Regions from separate parts of the Cutibacterium avidum 44067 genome, predicted to be linked through region 1. Evidence: riboswitches for the same ligand, from Rfam matches in the RefSeq annotation. Region 1 holds a riboswitch; each other region holds the start of a gene.
What was found. A riboswitch is a leader RNA that binds a small molecule or an ion and turns the genes downstream of it on or off. The one in region 1 is predicted to bind cobalamin.

Region 2: another riboswitch for cobalamin. It lies ahead of mutA (methylmalonyl-CoA mutase small subunit); the one in region 1 lies ahead of PALO_RS00495 (ribonucleoside-diphosphate reductase subunit alpha).
Region 3: another riboswitch for cobalamin. It lies ahead of cobO (cob(I)yrinic acid a,c-diamide adenosyltransferase); the one in region 1 lies ahead of PALO_RS00495 (ribonucleoside-diphosphate reductase subunit alpha).

Annotation. Positions count from the first base shown of each region.
Region 1 is NC_021064.1:105,980-108,238, reverse strand. Features, by position in the region: gene PALO_RS00500 (NADH:flavin oxidoreductase/NADH oxidase) at 1-849, shown strand, start outside; cobalamin riboswitch at 1,020-1,211, shown strand; gene PALO_RS00495 (ribonucleoside-diphosphate reductase subunit alpha) at 1,324-2,259, shown strand, end outside.
Region 2 is NC_021064.1:1,699,218-1,701,476, forward strand. Features, by position in the region: gene mutA (methylmalonyl-CoA mutase small subunit) at 1-1,062, opposite strand, end outside; cobalamin riboswitch at 1,143-1,394, opposite strand; gene PALO_RS07770 (alpha/beta fold hydrolase) at 1,465-2,259, opposite strand, start outside.
Region 3 is NC_021064.1:1,847,763-1,850,021, reverse strand. Features, by position in the region: gene PALO_RS08520 (DUF4118 domain-containing protein) at 1-17, shown strand, start outside; gene cbiT (precorrin-6Y C5,15-methyltransferase (decarboxylating) subunit CbiT) at 58-654, opposite strand; cobalamin riboswitch at 678-814, shown strand; gene cobO (cob(I)yrinic acid a,c-diamide adenosyltransferase) at 855-1,469, shown strand; gene cobBC (bifunctional hydrogenobyrinic acid a,c-diamide synthase/histidinol phosphate aminotransferase CobBC) at 1,469-2,259, shown strand, end outside.

The sequences.
Region 1 (2,259 bases):
GCCTGGCGCACCGTCACCGACGCCGTTCACAGCCTGGGCGGCAAGATCGCGGTGCAACTGGGCCATGCCGGACGCAAGGCCTCCACCGAGAAGTGGTGGCCGGGATTCCATGGCAGCGTGGTGCCTCCCGAGCACGGCGGCTGGATTCCGGTCGGACCGACCGCCGCGCCGGCGGACGGCAAGCAATACGTCGGCCTGCCCGTCACCACCCTCGACGAGGACGGCATCGCGAAGGTCATTGACAACTTCCGCTCCGCTGCTGCACGTGCCGTGGAAGCTGGGTTCGACGCCGTCGAGATTCACAGCGCCCACGGTTACCTGCTGCATCAGTTCTACTCGCCGCTGTCCAACACCCGCGCCGACGGCTGGGGCGGTGACTTCGACGGACGTGTCCGCCTGCCACTGGAAGTTGCGAAGGCTGTGCGTGACGCCATCCCTGACACCATGCCCTTGTTGGCACGTCTGTCGGTCACCGACTGGCGGGACGACGGCTGGCAGGTGGAGGACTCCGTCGAACTGTCGCGTCGTTTTGCGGAAGTCGGAGTTGACCTCCTCGACGCCTCCTCAGGAGGAAACTCGTCGGCGCCCATCCCCGTCGCCCCGGCCTACCAGGCTGACTTGGCAGCTCGAGTGCGCACCGAGGCGGGCATTCCCACCGCCACCGTCGGCATGATCTGGACCGCAGAGTTGGCCGAGGAGCTGCTCCAGAAGGGCAGTGCCGACGCCATCATGATCGGACGGGCAGCTCTGCGGGACACCAACTGGCCGTTGCGCGCCGCCCACGAGTTGGGAGTTCCCAACGAGGACGCGCCGTGGCATCCGGCGAGATTCCGGGGAGCGTGGCGCTGAGGACGTGGAGTTTCAGCGTTTCTGACGCTCGACGAAGCCCGGTGACGGCGGCGTGTTCGGTGCCACGAATCCGCCGGCCGTCAGGGGGTCGTCACGGTGTGCGTCCATGAGACGCCCAAAACGCTCAATGCCCCTACATCTTGTATTGACTCTTATTGATCAGCGTTCATATAGTGGCGACTGCACATGGTTCCCGTGTTCGCACGGGCCAAGAGGGAATCCGGTGAGAATCCGGAGCTGCCCCGCAGCGGTATACGAGAACGACCGCCGTCATCACGCACTGTGCTTCGGCATGGGAAGCGACGGCCAGTAGGCAACAAGTGCTCGTGAGTCCGAAGACCTGCCAGGTGTGGTCCCGCAACCGCGGGGCCCGGTTCGCGATCTCGCGGGAAGTGTCGCAGCGTTCATGGGGACCAGTGTCCCCGCCGCATTCCGCCCGGTCGCGTGCCTACGGCATCGCACGGAGGAATTGCAATGAGCGCCGACCCCATCTCGACCATCCGCGTCCGCAAGCGCGACGGATCCCTGGCCCCTTACGACGGCAACGAAGTCGCCGCATCCATCATTGACTCAGCCCGTGGGCTCGACGACGCCGTTGCCCGGGCAACCCTGCTGCAGGCCGAGGTGGAGATCACCCTATTCGACGGGATCACCACCGACGCCTTGGACGAGGCCGTCATCCAGGTGGCTCTGGGCAATGCCAAGGACGACCCTGCCTTCGACACCATTGCCAGCCGAATCGCCGTCAAGAAGCTGTACAAGGAGGTGTTCGGCGACACCCACGACGGTCTCGGTGACGCCAGCCCCGAGCGGGTGCGAGACCTCCACCATGCCTACTTCCCGCGCACGATCGACAAGCTCGTCGCCGACGGCCACCTTGACGAGCGACTGGGGCGGCTCTTCGACCTCGACGCCCTCGCCACGGCCCTTGATCCCGCCCGTGACGACCTCATCGGCTTCACCGGCGTGCGCACCATGGTCAACCGTTATCTGCTGCGTACCCCCGACCAGCGAGCGTTGGAAGTACCGCAATACTTCTGGATGCGCGTGGCTATGGGGCTCAGCCTCACCGAGGACGATCCGACCTCCTCTGCCCTCGCCCTCTACGACTCGATGAGCAACCTGCGTCATCTCGCGGCTGGATCCACCCTTGTCAACGCGGGCACCCCGGCTGGCCAGCTGTCCAACTGCTTCGTCATGCGCACCGAGGACGACTTGGAGCACATCGCCCGGACGATCCGTGACGTCATGTGGATCACAAAGGGCACCGGCGGCATCGGGCTGTCGATGTCTGACCTGCGCTGCGAGGGGTCACCTATTCGCTCCGACAACACTGCGTCGACCGGTCCGATCCCCTTCATGCACACCATCGACTCGACGCTGCGAGCCGTCTCCCGAGGAGGCAAGAAG
Region 2 (2,259 bases), 930 kb from region 1:
CTCGGCACCACCGACAGCAGCACCGAAGGTCGAGATGGTGCCTCGCAGGATGTTGACGTAGGGATCGTCACGGGTCAGCTCACGCCAGCTGGTGACGGCCTCCTGGCGGGCACCACGCTTGGCGGCCGGCACCTCGAAGACCTCACCGACGCGGTTCCACAGGGTGCGCAGGGCGCGTAGACGGCAGATGGTCAGGAACTGGTCGTGGGTGGCGGACACCCGGAAGTTGATGGCGTCGAACGCCTGCTCGGCGGTCAGTCCCTGCTCCATGAGAGCGCGGATGTACTCGACGCCGGTGGCGATGGCCCAGGCGAGCTCGTGCACGTCGCCGGCACCAGCGTTGTGGTAGATCGTGGCGTCAACGACGAAGGCGCGGGAGTTCTTGTACTTCTCGATCTTCCTGACCCACTCGCCCATGCCGGACAGATCCGGGGTGCCACCGTTGAGGGCGGCGAAACCGATCGGGTCCAGACCGAGGTTGAACGACAGTTTGTCGGGCTCGATCTTGGAATCGGCGTAGACCTTGAGGAGGGCCTCGGCGGCAGCCTCCTGGTCGTCGCGGCTGGAGACCTCGACCTTGGCCAGGTCCAGCAGCACGTCCTTGAGATCGCCGGCAATGTCCTCGGGGTTGATGGCGTCGGCACCGACCCGCAGCCACAGGGACGTCACGCCACGCTCGAGGTCAGCGATGACGGCCTTCTTGGTGAACTCGACGTCGGGATCCTCGTGAAGGGCTCGGACGTCCCACGCGTCCATGCTGCCGTCACGGATCGTCGTGCCGCGGGTAAAGGGCGGTACGCCCGGAGCGCCGAGCTTCTCGGAGGCATCCTGACGCCGGTACATCGGCTCGATCTGGATGCCGTCGACCGTGGTCGGCTCGAGGCGCTTCATTCCCTGCTCGATGTTGAGTTCCTTGCCCTCGGGGCGACCCCGGTTCAAGACTTTGAGGACCGCGTCCTCCCACTGTTCGTGGGTGACCTTCGGGAAGTCCCCGGCCAGGCTCAACTCCTCGGGCATCCTGTCCTCGACGGGCTTGGATGCGAGGTTGTCAGGATCAGTCATTCGTCAGACTCCTGCTCCGCTGTGGATGGTTGGACGACCTCGGCCGGCCCTCGAGACCTCGGACGCTGTGGCACACGCGGAGTGCACCACACGCTCTGGCAGGTATTCGGACTCATGGGCACCTCGTCTGCCGACGAGTCCTACGTCACCGCTTCCCAGACCGAAGCCCAGTGCTTGATCGACGTCCACCCGGTCCGAGAACCAGATGGGCGACGATGGTGATGTCGTTCCCACTCACCGCTGCGGGGCAGTTCCGGAGTTTCACCGGATTCCCTCTTACCGCCTTGAAACCCCGGATGGGATTCCTCGGCACCAGCACCTACGATACTAGGCTGCGCACAATCGCCTTCACGCAGCGGGGGTGCATGTGCACGATTGTGCGAAACGAACGTGAGCGGCCTTTCACCGTGCTTTCCGAACCTGCAAGGTCCGGGGCCGGGCAGCGACGGCATCAATCCAGTCGCGCAGGTGGGCGTGGACATGTCGACGGTTCACCTCATTGAGGATCTCGTGGCGCGCCCCGGGGTAGAGAACGAGGTCCACCTCACGCGAGCCCGAGTCGCGCAACTGACGCGCGACCTGGCGCACTCCCCTGCCGGAGTCCCCCACCGGGTCCTTGGCGCCCGACATCAGCAAAATGGGCAGTGCCGGTGGAGTCGCTCGGAAGATCTCGGTGGAGTTGGCGAGTTCGATGAGTCGGACGAGTTCGCGGTAGAAGGCTGCGGTGCAGACGAAACCGCACAGCGGGTCGTCGTTGTAGGCGTCCACGACGTGAGCGTCTCGGGACAACCAGTCATAGTCGGTGCGGGCCGGCAGGAAGGCTCGGTTGAAGGACCCAAAGGACAGCGTGTTGAGCAGCGGGCTGCGGGAGTCCTCCCCCACCATGAGCACCTGGGCCTGGGCCAGCCCGGTGGCGACAGTGCTCAACGGCCCCAGGGAGGAGCCGGTGCCGATGATGACCAGGCCGGCCATCTCGCGTCCCCGACGAACGGCCAGGACACGGGCAAGGAACGACCCCATCGAGTGTCCGACGAGGAACCACGGCTTCCCCTCCAGCTTGGCCATGAAGTGGTCAGCGACGGCGGACAGGTCGTCGAGCAGCTGGTGGTAGCCACGATCAGACGTGGTTCCGAGTTCTCCTATGGCAGCAGCACGCGGCCCGTGGCCACGGTGGTCGTTCGCCACGACGAGCCAGCC
Region 3 (2,259 bases), 780 kb from region 1:
CCTCCCAGATCAGCTGAGTCCAGGATCAGACAACTGTGCACACTGGGTGGCTCGTCGTCACTCAGTGTGCTGCCAGGTCCACGCCACGACGGTGCGGGCCGGTCTCCAGCCCCGCAGTCGGCCGATGCTGTCGGCGGTCTCGACGCCGAACCTCATGAGGTCGCCGCCTAGGTCCCGGTGCAAGGATTCCACGAGCATCTCGGCCTCCATCGTCACCCCATGGACGACGAGCCGTCCCCCGATGGGCAGACGCGGTCGACACTGGGTGACGAGAGTTTCCGTCGCCCCGCCGCCGATGAAGATGGCATCCGGGTCGGGCAGTCCCTCCGGCAGCCCCTTGGTGAGGTCGGCGTCGATGACCTCGAACTGGCCGGGCAGAGTGAGTTCTGCGGCATTCGTGCGGGCATTGGCGGCCCGTTCTGCCTTGCGCTCCACCCCGATGGCTCGGCAGGTCGGATCAGTGCGACACCACTCGACACCGATCGACCCGGCGCCGGTGCCGAGGTCCCACAGCAGCTGGCCCGGCATGGGTCGCAACGCTGCCAGAGCGACGGCCCTCACCGGATGTTTGGTGATGAGGCCGTCATGAGCGAAGTGCGTCTCGTCGAGGCCAGGCGTGCGTCCGAGGAGGGTGGCGTCAGGATCATGGGTCATGAGGGAAGCTTAGGGCAGTGCCGGGTGAGGACAACCCGACCCGTGTGACACAATCGACTATGGCCCTCGGGGAGGAATCCGGTGTGAATCCGGAGCGGTCCCGCCACTGTGAGCGCCTCAGCGCGAGCCAGGTCGATCCTGCGGGTCAGGTTACGGAAGTCCCGTGACCCGACGGGCGCGGACCCGCAAGGAGGTCGTTCATGCCGCACGCGCGCAGTGGCGCCACACCAGACGACGGACTGTCCACCAGACAGCGACGGTTACGGCCAGTTCTTGCGGTGAACACCGGCGAGGGCAAGGGCAAGACGACAGCGGCGATGGGCACCGCCCTGCGCGCCTGGAACCAAGGGTGGAGGGTCGGCGTCTTCCAGTTCGTGAAGTCCGGACGTTGGCATGTCGGCGAGCAGGACGCCCTGCAAGCTCTCGGGAAACTCCACGAGGAGACCGGCGTCGGCGGGCCCGTCACATGGGAGGTCATGGGGACCGGATGGTCCTGGGCACGGTCCTTCGATGCCGCCGATGACCCCGAGGCCGCTGCCCGCGAGGGATGGCGACACGTGTCGGAGCTCCTGGCCAGCGAGGCGCTTGACTTCTACCTTCTTGACGAGTTCACCTACCCGCTGGACTGGGGATGGCTCGATGTCGACGAGGTCGTCGACACACTGGTCAACCGACCCGGCACCCAGCACGTCGTCATCACCGGCCGTCGGGCCCCGGCAGCCCTCGTCGAGGCCGCAGATCTCGTCACCGAGATGACCAAGATCAAGCACCCCTTCGACGCCGGTCAGCGTGGTCAGGCGGGGATCGAATGGTGATGCGCATTCCACGAATCCTCATCGCCGCCCCGGCGTCGGGAGGCGGCAAGACGACCGTAGCGACCGGTCTCATGGCAGCCCTGCGTGCCACTGGCCGGACGGTGGCGCCGTTCAAGGTTGGGCCGGATTACATCGATCCCGGTTACCACTCGATGGCCAGTGGTCGTCCGGGCCGCAACCTGGACTCCGTCATGTGTGGTGACGAGCTCATGGCCCCGCTGCTGGCCCATGGTTTCGTCACCCCCGATGCGGCGGACATTGCGGTCATCGAGGGAGTGATGGGCCTCTTCGACGGCCAGCTCGGGACCGGACGCGGGTCCAGCGCCGAGATCGCCACCTCGACCCAGACCCCGGTGGTCGTGGTCGTCGACACCGCTCATGCGTCCCTCACCCACGCCGCAGTGGTGGCAGGTCTGGCGACGTTTGATCCGAATGTCACGATCGCCGGTGTGATCCTCAACCGGGTCGCCTCTCCTCGTCATGGTGCCGAGGTCGTGCGCGGACTCGACCGACTCGGCATCCCGGTGCTGGGACGGATTCCGCGCACCGAGTCGATCTTCGTGCCCTCTCGCCACCTGGGTCTGGTCCCGGCGGGGGAGTGGGAGGACTCCGCCTCCAAGGTCGCCGGCCTGGGTGATCTCATCGCCGAACACGTCGATCTCGACGCCGTCATGGACCTGGCCGATTCCGCTCCCGACCTCGACGTCGAGCCTTGGGATCCGCGAGCTGCTCTGCAATCAGCTGGCTGGCAAGGCCATTCCTTCGACGAGCCGCCGGTGGTCGGAATCTT